2 linked regions of the Actinopolymorpha singaporensis genome follow. The protein of the gene in region 1 interacts with the protein of each later gene in a pairwise test. Links are inferred from orthologs where the notes say so. Each region holds a gene or a part of one and is shown on either strand. Other genes may lie near its edges.

Region 1 (6,976 bases):
TCAGGACGTCCAGCCTCGCCTGCCGGGCGTCCCGGCGGATCAGTTCCACCCCGGCCTCCGGGTCGCCTTCGGGAGTGCTGCCCACCACCACCAGGACGGGAGCGGACTCCGACCAGCCCAGGGCGGCCACGCGGGAGCGCACCGCGTCGTCGGTCTCGCCGCGCAGGACGGCGTCCACGATGAGCGCCTCCAGCCGGGCGTCCCACGCACCGCGCATCTCCGCGGCCCGGGCATACAGCTCGGCCGCACTGAAGGCGATCTCCCGGGAGTACAGCAGGACCGCCTCGCGCACCCGGGCCACGTCCTCCTCGGGCACGATCTGGTCGACGCGTTCCTCGGCGACCTCGATGCCGATCCGGATCATCTCCACGGTCTGGTGCAGGGTGACCTTGCGGGTCAGCTCGCGGGGCGCCGTTCCCAGGACGTCCGCGGTGAAGATGGGTCCCCGGCCGGGATCGCGGAACCACGCGACGAACGCCGCGAAGAACGTCTGTGCGACCAGGCCGATCCAGGATCGGTCCTGCGGGTTCATCCGGCGAAACCACGACAGGCGTTCCTGCATCCGTTCGATCGTGGCGGAGGCGAGCACCCCGCTCGCGCGCTCCAGATGGTTCGCGGTGGACGTTCGGTGAAGACTCGGCACGTGCGAAGTGTCGCACGCACCGTGTCCCGACACCCACGCTCGTGGTGACACATGGTGAGCGTCGGCCAGGCCGGCAGGGGACACCACGACGAGGTCGTACGCCGGTCCGGACTGCCCGGAGGCTTTTGTCCGATTCTGCTGGGTTAACGACGTTTTGGGCTCTGTCGGCGGCCGGCACAGGCGAGCCCAGACCCGTGGGCAGCGCGCTCGGGTAGCGCGGAACGAGGACGAGGCAGGGTACGCAGGTGGGCCCCGCGTCGGTACGCGGGCTCGGTGAGGCCGGAGCGCTAGGGTGTGGCGGTGACCGCGACCGAGGCGATCGACCAGCTGCGCCGCATCGCGTTCCTGCTCGAACGCGGGCGCGCCGAGACCCCGCGGGTGCGGGCGTTCCGCAGGGCCGCGCAGACCCTTGCCGACCTACCCGAGGAGGAGTTCGCCCGGCGGGTCGGCGACGGAACGCTCACCGAGCTGCCCGGCATCGGGCCGTCGTCGGCGAAGGTCGCCACCGAGGCGTACGCGGGCGAGACCGCCGGCTACCTGGCCCGACTGGAAGGCGAGCACGGGCCGCTGGTGTCGGGTGGGGAGTCGCTGCGCGCGGCGCTGCGCGGTGACCTGCACACCCACTCCGAGTGGTCCGACGGCGGCAGCCCGATCGAGGAGATGGCTCGCACGGCACGCGACCTCGGGCACGAGTACGTCGCGCTCACCGACCACTCGCCCAGGCTGAAGGTCGCCAACGGGTTGTCCGCCGAGCGCCTGCGCCGCCAGCTCGAGGTCGTGCGCGAACTGAACGCAGAGCTCGCGCCGTTCCGCATCCTCACCGGCATCGAGGTGGACATCCTCGAGGACGGCTCGCTGGACCAGGACCCCGAACTCCTCGCGTCCCTCGACGTCGTGGTGGCCAGCGTGCACTCCAAGCTGCGGATGCCGGCCGCGGACATGACGCCCCGGATGGTGGCCGCGATCGCCAACCCGCTGGTCACCGTGCTGGGCCACTGCACCGGCCGGCTGGTGACGGGCGGCCGCGGCACCCGGCCGGAGTCGTCGTTCGAGGCCGACATCGTGTTCGAGGCCTGCCGGAGGTTCGGGGTCGCAGTGGAGATCAACTCCCGGCCCGAACGCCTGGACCCGCCGCGGCGGCTGCTGCGCCAGGCGGTCGAGCAGGGCTGTGTGTTCTCGATCGACACCGACGCGCACGCGCCCGGGCAGCTGGACTGGCAGCCGTACGGCTGCGCCCGCGCTGAGGAGTGCGAGGTCCCCGCCGATCGGGTGATCAACACGCTGCCGGCCGACGAACTCCTCGACCGCTTTCGCGAACGCCGCGAACGCCGCGCCGTGAGGTCAAGCGCCCGTTGACATCGCCCGGTGTCCACGGGCGTGGTGCGAAACCGTGAAGGTCCCCGGCACGTGCCGGGGACCTTCATCGTTTCGCGAAACGGTCGTAGGAGCCTCTACGCGTCGCCGCCTTCCTGGGCCACGTCCGCGACCGCCGTCGGGTCGGTGATGGCGTAGCGGTCGGCCGCCTCGCGTACGGTCGACTGCTTGACCTCACCGCGGCGGGCCAGCGCGGCCAGCACCCCGACGACCACCGAGGCGGCGTCGACGTTGAAGAACCTCCGCGCCGCCGGCCGGGTGTCGGCGAAGCCGTAGCCGTCGGTGCCGAGCGAGGAGTAGTCGCCGGGCACCCAGCGCGAGATCTGGTCGGGCACCGCCCGCATCCAGTCGCTGACCGCCACGAACGGACCGGCCGCACCCGCGAGCTTCTGCGAGACGTACGGCACCCGCGCCTCGCTGTCGGGGTTGCGGAGGTTCCACTTCTCCGCTTCCACCGCGTCTCGGCGAAGCTCGTTCCACGACGTCACCGACCACACGTCGGCGGCCACGCCCCAGTCCTGCGACAGCATCCGCTGCGCGTCCAGCGCCCACGGCATGCCCACGCCGGAGGCGAGGATCTGCGCCCGCGGCGTGCGGTCGTCGACCTCGCCGGTGTGCTCGGCGTAGCGGTAGACGCCGCGCAGGATGCCCTCGACGTCGGGGTTCTCCGGCTCGGCCGGCTGCACCAGTGGCTCGTTGTAGACGGTGAGGTAGTAGAAGACGTCCTCGCCGTTCGGGTGCTCCTCGCTGGAGCCGTACATCCGCCGCAAGGCGTCCTTGACGATGTAGGACAGCTCGAACGCGAACGCCGGGTCGTAGGCCACACACGCGGGGTTGGTCGAGGCAAGCAGGTGCGAGTGCCCGTCGGCGTGCTGCAGTCCCTCACCGGTGAGCGTGGTCCGCCCGGCCGTCGCACCGATGAGGAAGCCGCGGGCGAGCTGGTCGCCGAGCGCCCACATGAAGTCACCGGTGCGCTGGAACCCGAACATCGAGTAGAAGATGTAGACCGGGATCATCGGCTCGCCGTGGGTGGCGTAGGCCGTGCCCGCCGCCGTCACCGAGCCCATCGCGCCGGCCTCGCTGATGCCCTCGTGGAGCAGCTGGCCCTTCTCCGACTGCTTGTACGACAACAACAGCTTGCGGTCGACGCCTTCGTACGTCTGCCCGAACGGGTCGTAGATCTTCGCCGTCGGGAACATCGAGTCCATGCCGAAGGTGCGGAACTCGTCCGGCGCGATCGGCACGAACCGCGCGCCGATGCCCTTGTCGCGCATGAGGTCCTTGAGCAGCCGTACGAACGCCATCGTGGTGGCCACCCGCTGCTTGCCCGATCCCTTGCGCAGCTCGCTGTACACGGCGTCGCCGGGCAGCTTCAGCGGCGTCGGGCTCACGCGGCGCTCCGGAGCCGGCCCGCCGAGCTGGCGGCGGCGTTCGAGCATGTAGGCGATCTCGTCGGAGTCCTTGCCCGGGTGGTAGTACGGCGGAAGGTCGTTCTCGTCGATCTCCTTGTCCGAGATCGGGAGATACAGCCGGTCCCGGAACTTCTTGACGTCGTCCTTGGTGAGCTTCTTCATCTGGTGGGTCGCGTTGCGGCCCTCCAGCGCCTCGATCGTCCAGCCCTTGATGGTGTGCGCCAGGATGACCGTCGGCTGGCCGACGTGCTCGGTCGCCGCCTTGAACGCGGCGTAGACCTTGCGGTAGTCGTGGCCGCCCCGGGACAGCTTGCGCAGCTCGTCGTCGGACAGCCCGTCGACCATCTTGCGCAGCCTGGGGTCACCGCCGAAGAAGTTCTCGCGGATGTACTCCCCGGTCTCCACCGAGAACGTCTGGAACTGCCCGTCCGGGGTGGTGTTCATCTTGTTGACCAGCACGCCGTCGACGTCCTGGGCCAGCAGCGGGTCCCAGTCGCGGCCCCAGATCACCTTGACGACGTTCCAGCCGGCGCCCCGGAAGTAGGACTCCAGCTCCTGGATCACCTTGCCGTTGCCGCGTACCGGTCCGTCGAGCTGCTGGAGGTTGCAGTTGATGACGAACGTGAGGTTGTCCAGCTCCTCCCGAGACGCCACGCCGATGGCGCCGAGGGACTCCGGCTCGCTCATCTCGCCGTCACCGAGGAACGCCCACACGTGCTGCTGGCTGGTGTCCCTGATGCCGCGGTTGCGGAGGTAGCGGTTGAACCTCGCCTGGTAGATCGCGTTGACCGCGGTGAGCCCCATCGAGACGGTGGGGAACTCCCAGAAGTTCGGCATCAGCCGCGGGTGCGGGTAGCTCGACAGGCCGTTGCCGGTGCCCTGCGACACCTCCTGGCGGAAGGCGTTCAGCTGGTCCTCGCTCAGCCTGCCCTCCAGGAACGCGCGGGCGTAGATGCCCGGCGACGCGTGGCCCTGGAAGAAGATCTGGTCGCCGCCGCCGGGGTGGTCCTTGCCGCGGAAGAAGTGGTTGAAGCCCACCTCGTACAGGCTGGCCGCCGACTGGTAGGTGGCGATGTGCCCGCCGACCTCCAGGCCCTTGCGGTTGGCGCGCGACACCATGATCGCGGCGTTCCAGCGGATGTAGGCCCGGATGCGGCGTTCCACGTGCTCGTCGCCGGGGAACCACGGCTCGCGGTCGGGCGGGATGCTGTTGATGTAGTCGGTGCTCCGCAACGCGGGGACGCCCACCTGCCGCTCGCGCGCGCGTTCCAGCAGGCGCAGCATCAGGTAGCGCGCACGCTCCTGTCCGCGCTCGTCGAGCACCGCGTCGAGCGACTCGATCCACTCACGGGTCTCGTCCGGATCGATGTCGGGGAGCTGGGTGGGAAGTCCATCTGTGATGATGGGCCTACGCTCTGCTCCGGAAGCCACGGCGATCCCTTTCTCGGGGGTGTGGGGGTGCTCCCACCAGGTAGTGCATTGTCGTCCTGACTCTCATAGTCTCTCGCGGGAGAGCAGGAGTCGTCCCCGGTCCCGGTGGTGCCTTTCCGGGGGCCGAACGCCGACACCGGGCCATGGTGGCGGCCCGTGGCCTCGACCCGGAGCCCGCACCGCGGCGTCAGGGTGAAACCGGGAGCCAACCCTACGTCGTCCCATTCGCGGCCGGGTACCAGTGTCTGGTGCGTTTCCGGACTCGGGCACCATGCCGGAAATCCTCCTGGCCGTGGGGCGCTCGCCAGAACTCCCACCTGATCGTCACGTTCTCGAGCCCGTTCTCACCCGTTTCTCACCGAAAGGCCGATATGCGCAGTGAAGTGGTGGATGTCCGCACCGGCTCCGACGAGGTGGTGTACGACCTCACCGACGAGTGCGAGCGGTTCGTCGCGGCGGCCGCCCAGGATGGCGACGGGCTGCTGCACGTGTTCGTCCCGCACGCGACCGCCGGCGTGGCCGTGATCGAGACCGGGTCCGGAAGCGACGACGACCTGCTCGCCGTGCTCGGCGCCGTACTGCCCGGCGACTTCGGCTGGCGGCATCGGCACGGCTCGCCCGGGCACGGTCGCGACCACGTGGTGCCCGCGTTCGTTCCGCCGTATGCAACGCTTCCTGTCGTGGCCGGTCGGTTGGCGCTCGGAACCTGGCAGCGGGTGTGCCTGGTCGACACCAACCGCGACAATCCGCGGCGAAAGGTCCGGTTGTCACTGCTCCAGGGCTGAGACTGCCTGAGACTGTCCGTATGAGCGACACGTCGCGACGGGTGGACGCGCGGTACGACACTCCGTGGGCACTTGCGTACGACGCGCCGGGACGCTGGACTACCGGCCAACAACTAACTTTCGAGAAATGGAGGGCGGGACTCGTGAGCGCGACCGCAGGCGAGGCCGAAGGCCAGTCTGGGCCAGCAGAGCGGCTGGGCCTGCAGCCCGGCATGGTGGTGCAGGAGCTCGGTTGGGACGAGGACTGTGACGAGGACCTGCGCCGGGCGATCGAAGAGCACACCGGGAACGACCTCGTGGACGAGGACTACGACGAGGTGGTCGACGCCGTCATCTTGTGGTGGCGGGAGGACGACGGCGACCTGGTGGACGCGCTGGTCGACACCAAACCGGACCTCACCGACGGCGGTGTCATCTGGCTGTTGACACCGAAGGTCGGCCGGGACGGCTACGTCGAGGCCAGCGACATCGCGGAGTCGGCGCCCACCGCGGGTCTTTCCACGACAACCAGCAAGTCCGTGGCACCGGACTGGCTCGGCACCCGGCTGGCCACGCCGAAGACCCGGCAGCGCTGAACATCCGGCTGTGCCTGGGGTCCGGCAGCGCCGGGGCCCGCAGCGCTGGTTCGTGTGGCGGCGTTCGCCGGCTGTGGGGAGGCCGGCGGGCGCGGCCCGAGGATTTGTGGGGCGCCGGGCCGTGGACGGGGGCCAGGGGAGAGGGAGGGACGTGCCGTGGACGCGGCCACGACGCAGGACCCGCAGCCGTCGCTGGTGGGAGTGCAGGCGCCGGACTTCGCCCTGAACGACCAGCACGGTGCGGAGGTACGCCTCCGTACGACCGTTTCGGACGGGGCGGAGGACGCGGAGGGCACCGGCACCGGCACCGGCACCGCCGAGCCCGGCAGGGTTGCAGCCGGGCACACGGTCGTGGTCTTCTACCCGTTCGCCTTCACCGGGGTGTGCACCGGCGAGCTGAAGGTGCTCCAGAAGGCTCAGCCGCGGTTCGCGGCACTGGACGCCCGGGTGCTCGCGATCTCCTGCGACTCGATGTTCTCGCTCCGGGTGTTCGCCGAGCGGGAGTCGCTGACGTTCCCGCTGCTGTCGGACTTCTGGCCGCATGGTGCGGTGGCCCGCGCCTACGGAGTCTTCGACGCCGACCGGGGCTGCGCCCTGCGCGGCACCTTCGTGATCGACCGCGCCGGAACGATCCGCTGGCAGGTCGTCAACGCCATCCCGGACGCGCGTGCGGTCGACGACTACCTTGCGGCCCTGGAGCGGCTTTAGTCGTCCGTCCCGGTCGCCCGACCTCGCGGTGTGCCCTGGTGCGGGGTT
Region 2 (6,553 bases), 2.8 Mb from region 1 along the record:
CGCCGTTGCTGCCCGAACGCCAACTGGTCGCCGACGACGGTGCGCTCGTCGAACGCCTGCTGCGGCGGTGGTCCGCACCCGGCTCGGCGTTCCCCGATCCCGAGGCGGCCAGGCGCTACCGCACGGCGATGCAGCTGTGGCCGGCGCCGCACTGCGCGCTGGAGTACTACCGCTGGCTGGTGCGTGCGGCGTTCCGCTCCGACGGACGCAGGTTCGTGGCCCGGATGAAGCAGCCCGTCACCCAGCGGGTGCTGCAGGTGCACGGGATGCTGGACCCGTCTGTCCTGCCCGCCACTGCCGAGGGGTCGGCGGAGTACGTCGCCGGCCCCCACCGATGGCGACTGCTGGACGGCGTGGGCCACTTCCCGCACGAGGAGGCGCCGGACGCCTTCCTCAAGGAGCTCCTGGCCTGGCTCGACGAGGCCTGATCCCAGGCGTCGGCCGGGCGGGCAGTACGCCGGGCCGCGAGTCCGTCTGGCGCGCCGGGAAACCCGGTCAGGAACAGCCGCCGGTCGACACCGGTTCCCGGGCGTTCACCCCGGCCCGGGCGTTGCCGGCCACCTCTTCCGCGGTCAGGGCGTACCCCGTCGAGCCGTCCTCGACCGAAGCGGCGAAGACCAGCCCGGTGACATGGCCCTCGGTCGAGACCAGCGGGCCGCCGGAGTTGCCCGGCCGGACCTTGGCGTACAGCGAGAACACCTCGCGGGTGACCTGCTGGTTGCCGTAGATGTCCGGGCCCCGCAGCGCCTGCTCCGAACGCACCCTGGCCGCGCCGGCGGTGAACGGGCCGTTGCCGGGATACCCGAGCACCGCGCCCTCGTCGCCGGGCTTGGCGCCCTCGTCCAGCGGTACCGGTGCGAGCGGCAGGTCGGGCACGGCCAGGACCGCGACGTCGCGCTCGGGGTCGTACGACACCACGCGGGCGTGGTAGCGGCGGCCCTCGCGGGTCTCCACCCGTGGCGCCGACACCCCGGCCACCACGTGGGCGTTGGTCATCACGCGGTTCGGCGCGTAGACGAACCCCGAGCCCTCCAGGGAGCGCGAGCACTCCAGCGCCACGCCGGTCACCCGCACCACGCTGCGGCCGGCGCGCCGGATGTCGGGGTCCTTCAGCACACCGGCGGCCGGCGGCTGGGCGGGCGCGATGCGTTCGGCCTCGAACGGCGCGAGATAACGCGGGAACAGGCTGGGGTCGACCACCCGGCCGAACGCCTGCACCGCCTGCGAGCCGAACGGCGGGACGATCTCGTCGACGGTCGCCAGCACCCGCGAACCGCGGACGGTCGTGGAGACGTCACCGAAACGCGCGTTGGCGACCGCGGACCCGAGAATCCAGGCCACCACGAGCATGGCGGCGATGCTGAGCGCGGCGCCCGCGGTCGCGTCGACGAAGTGCGCCGGACGCCAGGTAACGCGCGAGCGCAGGGCGGCCCCGAGCGCGGCACCGAGCGCCTGGCCGAGGAAGGCGCCGGCCAGCACAATGCCGAGCGCCACCAGCGAGACGCGCAGGCTGGGCTCGTACTTGTCCAGGACGACGGGCGCGAGCCAGGCACCGGCCAACCCGCCGCCGATCAGGCCGGCGACGCCGAGGGCGCCGATGAGGAACCCCTGCCGGTAGCCGGAGATGCCGTAGCAGATCGCCGCGACGATCAGGATGATGTCGAGCACGTTCACGACGGCCTCCCGTCCTCGGTGGCACGGGCCGTGCCGAGCTCGACCAGATGGGTGGGCAGGTCCTCGACCCGGTTGTCGTCCCAGGGCCGTTCCCAGCCGGCGAGGGCGATCAGCCGGTCGAGTATCCCGCCGGTGAAGCCCCACACGACCAGTCCGGCCACCGCGAACGCCGGGCCGACGAAGCCGGACGGATGGCGTACGGACAACCGGTTGGCGGGGTCGACCAGTGTCTCCAGCGGTACGCGGTGCACCGACGCCACCTCCGCGACGTCGACCACGCGAACCGGCGAGGGTGCGTGCCACCAGCCGAGGACCGGCGTGACGAGATACCCGGACGGCGGAAGGTAGAGGTCGGGCAGCGTCCCGAACACCGTGACGCCGGTGGGGTCCAGCCCGGTCTCCTCGACGGTCTCCCGCAGCGCCGCGGCCACCGGGCCGGTGTCGGTGGGGTCGATGGCGCCGCCGGGGAAGGCGGGCTGGCCGGCGTGCGAGCGCAGCGTGTGGGCGCGTTCGATCAGCAGGATGTCGGGGCCGTGCACGCCCTCGCCGAACAGCAGCAGGACGGCCGAGGCACGTCCGCCGCCGTCGGGTGGCAGTGCCCGGCTGAAGTCGCCGGGCCGGGCGCGGCGGGCGACGCCGCGGACGGGTTCGAGCCAGGTGGGCAGGTCGATCGGGTTCTGGTCAGCGCGGGCGTCGGTCCTCACAGCTTCACTCCCAGGTAGGTCCGTACGTCCTGGCGCAGTTCCCGCTCCGAGTCGTACGCCCGGTGTGCCACGTGCACGACCTTGCCGTCGGCGTTCACGAAAACGGTGGCGGGGATGCCGACGAGCAGCCCGAAGGGCGCCAGCAGCCGCTTGTCGGGGTCGGCCAGCTGCGGGTAGCGCAGGCCGAGGTCACGGGCGAAGGCGAGGGCGAGCTCGGGACGCGGGTCGGCGTAGTCGACGCCCACGACGCGCAGCGAGTCGCCGGCCGCGGCGTACAGCTTCTGGAAGTGCGGCGCCTCCTGCCGGCACGGTCCGCACCACTGCGCCCAGACGTTGAGCACCGTCGGAGCGCCCTTCAGGTGGGGCAGGTGGACGGCCGGCCCGGAGCCCAGGCAGGGCAGGGTCACGTCGGGCAGCGGCTTCCCGCCGGGACGCGCCGGGGGCGCCCGGTGCACCGACCCACCCGGCCCGGCCGTCGCCTCGGCACAGGGCGCGATCCCGGCCCGCGCGCGCAGCGTGGCGAGCCGCTTGCTGTCCGGGCGGGGGGCCGCCCTTGACGCCGGCGTACTGGTCGGCGACTGCGACTCGGTGACCCGCTCGCCGACGCCTGCCGGCTGCTGCTCGTCCGGACCGCTCGTTCCCGCGCAGCCCGCACTCAGCAGGGCGAGCGAGAGGCCCGCGACCGCGTACGCCGTTCGTCTCCCACCGCGCCTCATTGGGTGTCCAGTGCCTCCGCGGCACTACGGACGAGCTTGCTCGCGGTCTTGGCGTCGGTCGGTCCCTCGCCGAAGGAGGGGCACAGCGGCGCGACCGGGCAGGCGCCACACGCCGGCCGGCGGGAGTGACACCGGCGGCGTCCGTGCCAGATGAGGCGCTGGGACATGTCGGTCCACTCGCGCTTCTCGATCAGCGCGCCGATCTCGTGCTCGATCTTCACCGGATCGGTCTCGGTGGTCCACCCGAACCGCCGGGACAACCGCTGTACGTGGGTGTCGACGGTGATGCCGGGGACGCCGAACGCGTTGCCGAGGACGACGTTGGCGGTCTTGCGGCCCACGCCGGGAAGGGTGACGAGATCCTTCAGCTTGCCCGGCACCTCACCCGAGTAGCGCTCGACCAGCGCCTGCGCCATCCCCATGATCGACTTCGTCTTCGCCCGGAAGAACCCGGTCGACTGGATGATCGACTCGACGTCCTCGGGGTCGGCGGCGGCCAGGTCGGCCGCGGTCGGGTATTTCGCGAACAGGGTGGGAGTGACGAGGTTGACCCGCTTGTCGGTGGTCTGGGCGGACAGGATCGTGGCCACCAGCAGCTGGAACGCGTCGGCGAAGTCGAGCTCGCAGTGCGCGTCGGGGTAGGTCTCGGCCAGGATCCGGTTGATCCGCCGCGCCCGGCGGACCAGCGCCAGCCGGCTCTCCTCGGGGCGACCGGCGCCCTTCGCTGCCCTGCCCGCGATCTTCGCGGGCTTGTCCGCGGCCTTCGCGGGCTTGTCCGCGGCCTTGCCTGTCCTGCCTGTCCTGCCTGCGGCCCTGCCGGCGGGCTTGTCCGCTGAGCTGCTCGGCGAACTCGCGGAGCCGCGCCCGGGGCGGGTCGTGGAGCGGGCCGAACCCGCGGCGGGTGGAGTCACGCGGGTCAGCCTACGTGGCCTAGCTACCGCGATCACGGTGTGGCGCGGCACACTAGACCGCGGGTCGGCAGGGCGCGGGCCCGGAGGAGGATCACCGAGTGAACGACGTGCTGCGGCAAGCGCCGCTGTTCGCGGGCCTGGACGACGCCGCGGCGACGGCTCTGCGCGCCGCCATGCACGAGATCCGACTGCGCCGCGGCGACGCGCTCTTCCACGAGGGCGACATCGGTGACGAGTTGTACGTCGTGATCGACGGCAAGGTCAAGATGGGCCGGACATCCTCCGACGGCCGGGAGAACCTCCTCTCGGTGCTCGGGCCGGGCCAGATGTTCGGCGAGCTGTCGGTCTTCGACCCGGGCCCGCGGTCCTCCACGGTCACGGCGGTCACCGACACCACGCTGCTGGTGCTGGGCCAGGACCAGCTGATGACCTGGCTGACCGGCCGGCCCGAGGTGTCCCGCAACCTCCTCCACCAGCTCGCCTCGCGGCTTCGCGCCCTCAACGAGGCGGTCGCCGACCTGGTGTTCTCCGACGTACCCGGCCGGGTCGCCAAGGCGCTGCTGGACCTGGCCCGCCGGTTCGGCCGGCCCGCCGACGGCGGCATCCACGTCCACCACGACCTGACGCAGGAGGAGCTCGCCCAGCTCGTCGGCGCGTCCCGGGAGACCGTCAACAAGGCGTTGGCGGACTTCGCGCACCGGGGCTGGATCCGGCTGGAGCAGCGGGCGGTCGTGATCCTCGACGTGGAGCGGCTCAGCAACCGCGCCCGCTGACCGGCCCGGTCAGGCGTCGGCGGCGCCGGCCGCGTCGGCGAGCGCGTCGAGATAGTCGAGCTGGGCGCGGACGCTCTGCTCTGCCGCCGGCCACAACGACCGATCGACCTCGGCGTACACGCGTTCGACCACCTCCCGCGGCGTCCGCGCACCCGACCGGACGGCCGCGCGCACCTGCTCCAGGCGTTCGGCCCGGTGAGTGAGGTAGTGGTCGAGGACGCCACGCGGGTCCTCGACCGGCGGGCCGTGTCCGGGCAGGAGTTGGCGTACGGGCACCTGCGCGACCAGGTCGCGAAGCCGGCGCAGCGAGGCGAGGTAGGGCCCGAGCGCTCCGTCGGGGTGGGCCACCACCGTGGTCCCCTGGCCCAGCACAGTGTCGCCGGTGAGCAGAACGGCCGCGCCCGCGCCGCCGACCGACGAAGCCGTGTCCCCCGGGTCCGTGCCGGCCAGGTCCGGGACCAGGAACGACACCGAGTCGGACGTGTGTCCCGGCGTGGCGACCACCCGCAGGGCGAGGTCGTCGACCGTCAGCACGTCGCCGTCGGCCAGTCCGCCGTCCCGGGCGTACGCCGGGGCCACCGCGCGCAGCGGGCATCCGGCCAGCTCGGCGAACCGGCGCGCGCCCTCGGAATGGTCGAGGTGGCCGTGGGTGAGCACCGCCCCCGTCACCCGGCCGCCGCGCGACGCACCCGCCGCAAGGACCTGCCGCAGATGACCTTCGTCGGCAGGGCCGGGGTCGACCACCAGCGCGTCGCCTGAGGAGCCGAACAGCACCCACGTGTTGGTGCCGGAGAGCGTCATCGGACCCGGGTTGTCCGCGAGCACGCACACCGCCCGCGGGCCCACCGGCCCACCCGTCCACCACCCCGCCGCGGTCACCGCAACTCCCCCTCGTCGTACGCCGAGCTGTCGGCCGGGGCCGCGTCTCCGGTCACGCGGGAATCCCAGTCGGCATCCCAGGGAAGCACCCACCGCCCGCCGTCGGGCGTGCGGCGGACCCGCGGCTGCACCGGCCGGATGGTCCGCTCGCCGGCGGCGGCCAGCGCCGCCTCGACGTCGGGCAGGTCGGTGAGGGAGGCGAGGGTGAGATAGGTGGGGGGCAGCATCCGCATCTCGCCACGGTGAACCGAGGCCAGCGCGTCGGCGGGCCGCATCCACGCCACCCGGTCGGCCTCGCCGGACACGTCCCGGGGCTGCTGGCCGGCCGGCAGCGCCGCGACGAAGAACCTGGTGTCGAACCGGCGTTCCTCGACCCGCGGGGTGATCCAGTGGTCCCACGCTGCCAGCAGGTCCGAACGCAGGACCAGGCCGCGGCGTTCGAGCAGTTCGGCGAAGGGCAGCACCCGGCCGAGCAGAGCCATCCGGTCGCGCTCCCAGTCGTCCCCGGTGGGGTCGGCGACCACGGTGCCGGTGTCGGGGCCGGCGAGCAGGACGCCCGCCTCCTCGAAGGTCTCGCGTACGGCTGCACACACCGAGGCCCGCGCGAGCCGCTCGTCGGCGAACCCCAGCCGTGCAGCCCACTCCGCGGGTGCCGGGCCGGCCCATCCCACCGCGGCGTCGGCGTCACGGGCGTCGGCCGAGCCTCCCGGGAAGGCGTACATCCCCGCGGCGAACGCCATCGAGGTGTGCCGGCGCAGGAGGTAGACCTCCAGGCCGGCGGAACCGTCACGCAGGAGCACGACGGTGGACGCGTGCCGCGGCCTGACCGGGGTGAACTCCCCCGCATCCAGCCGGGCGGCGCGTTCGACCAGGGCGGGCGGCACGGCCCGGACCGA

The links.
Region 2: the proteins of aceE (region 1) and nth interact in binary tests that used the Escherichia coli proteins (3 or more experiments, as listed by UniProt). The link is inferred for Actinopolymorpha singaporensis from one-to-one orthologs.

What each region holds. Positions count from the first base shown.
Region 1 is NZ_LT629732.1:4,776,988-4,783,963, reverse strand. Bases 1,895-5,175 are described here. They hold aceE (pyruvate dehydrogenase (acetyl-transferring), homodimeric type), read right to left. Parts: upstream 4,861-5,175; coding sequence 2,095-4,860; downstream 1,895-2,094. Other genes in these bases: BLU27_RS21560 (PHP domain-containing protein), read left to right, coding at 1,895-1,999. In the rest of the region: BLU27_RS21565 (PucR family transcriptional regulator), read right to left, coding at 1-643; more of BLU27_RS21560, read left to right, coding at 944-1,894; BLU27_RS21550 (YjbQ family protein), read left to right, coding at 5,232-5,645; BLU27_RS21545 (DUF3052 domain-containing protein), read left to right, coding at 5,789-6,220; BLU27_RS21540 (peroxiredoxin), read left to right, coding at 6,377-6,928. UniProt on the Escherichia coli protein: Component of the pyruvate dehydrogenase (PDH) complex, that catalyzes the overall conversion of pyruvate to acetyl-CoA and CO(2).
Region 2 is NZ_LT629732.1:1,990,728-1,997,280, reverse strand. What follows is about bases 1,963-4,820. They hold nth (endonuclease III), read right to left. Parts: upstream 3,835-4,820; coding sequence 3,091-3,834; downstream 1,963-3,090. Other genes in these bases: BLU27_RS09045 (MBL fold metallo-hydrolase), read right to left, coding at 4,788-4,820; BLU27_RS09050 (Crp/Fnr family transcriptional regulator), read left to right, coding at 4,104-4,778; BLU27_RS09060 (TlpA family protein disulfide reductase), read right to left, coding at 2,375-3,094; BLU27_RS09065 (NUDIX hydrolase), read right to left, coding at 1,963-2,378. Also shown: BLU27_RS09075 (alpha/beta fold hydrolase), read left to right, coding at 1-428; BLU27_RS09070 (MarP family serine protease), read right to left, coding at 496-1,674; more of BLU27_RS09065, read right to left, coding at 1,671-1,962; more of BLU27_RS09045, read right to left, coding at 4,821-5,657; BLU27_RS09040 (NUDIX hydrolase), read right to left, coding at 5,654-6,553. UniProt on the Escherichia coli protein: DNA repair enzyme that has both DNA N-glycosylase activity and AP-lyase activity. The DNA N-glycosylase activity releases various damaged pyrimidines from DNA by cleaving the N-glycosidic bond, leaving an AP (apurinic/apyrimidinic) site.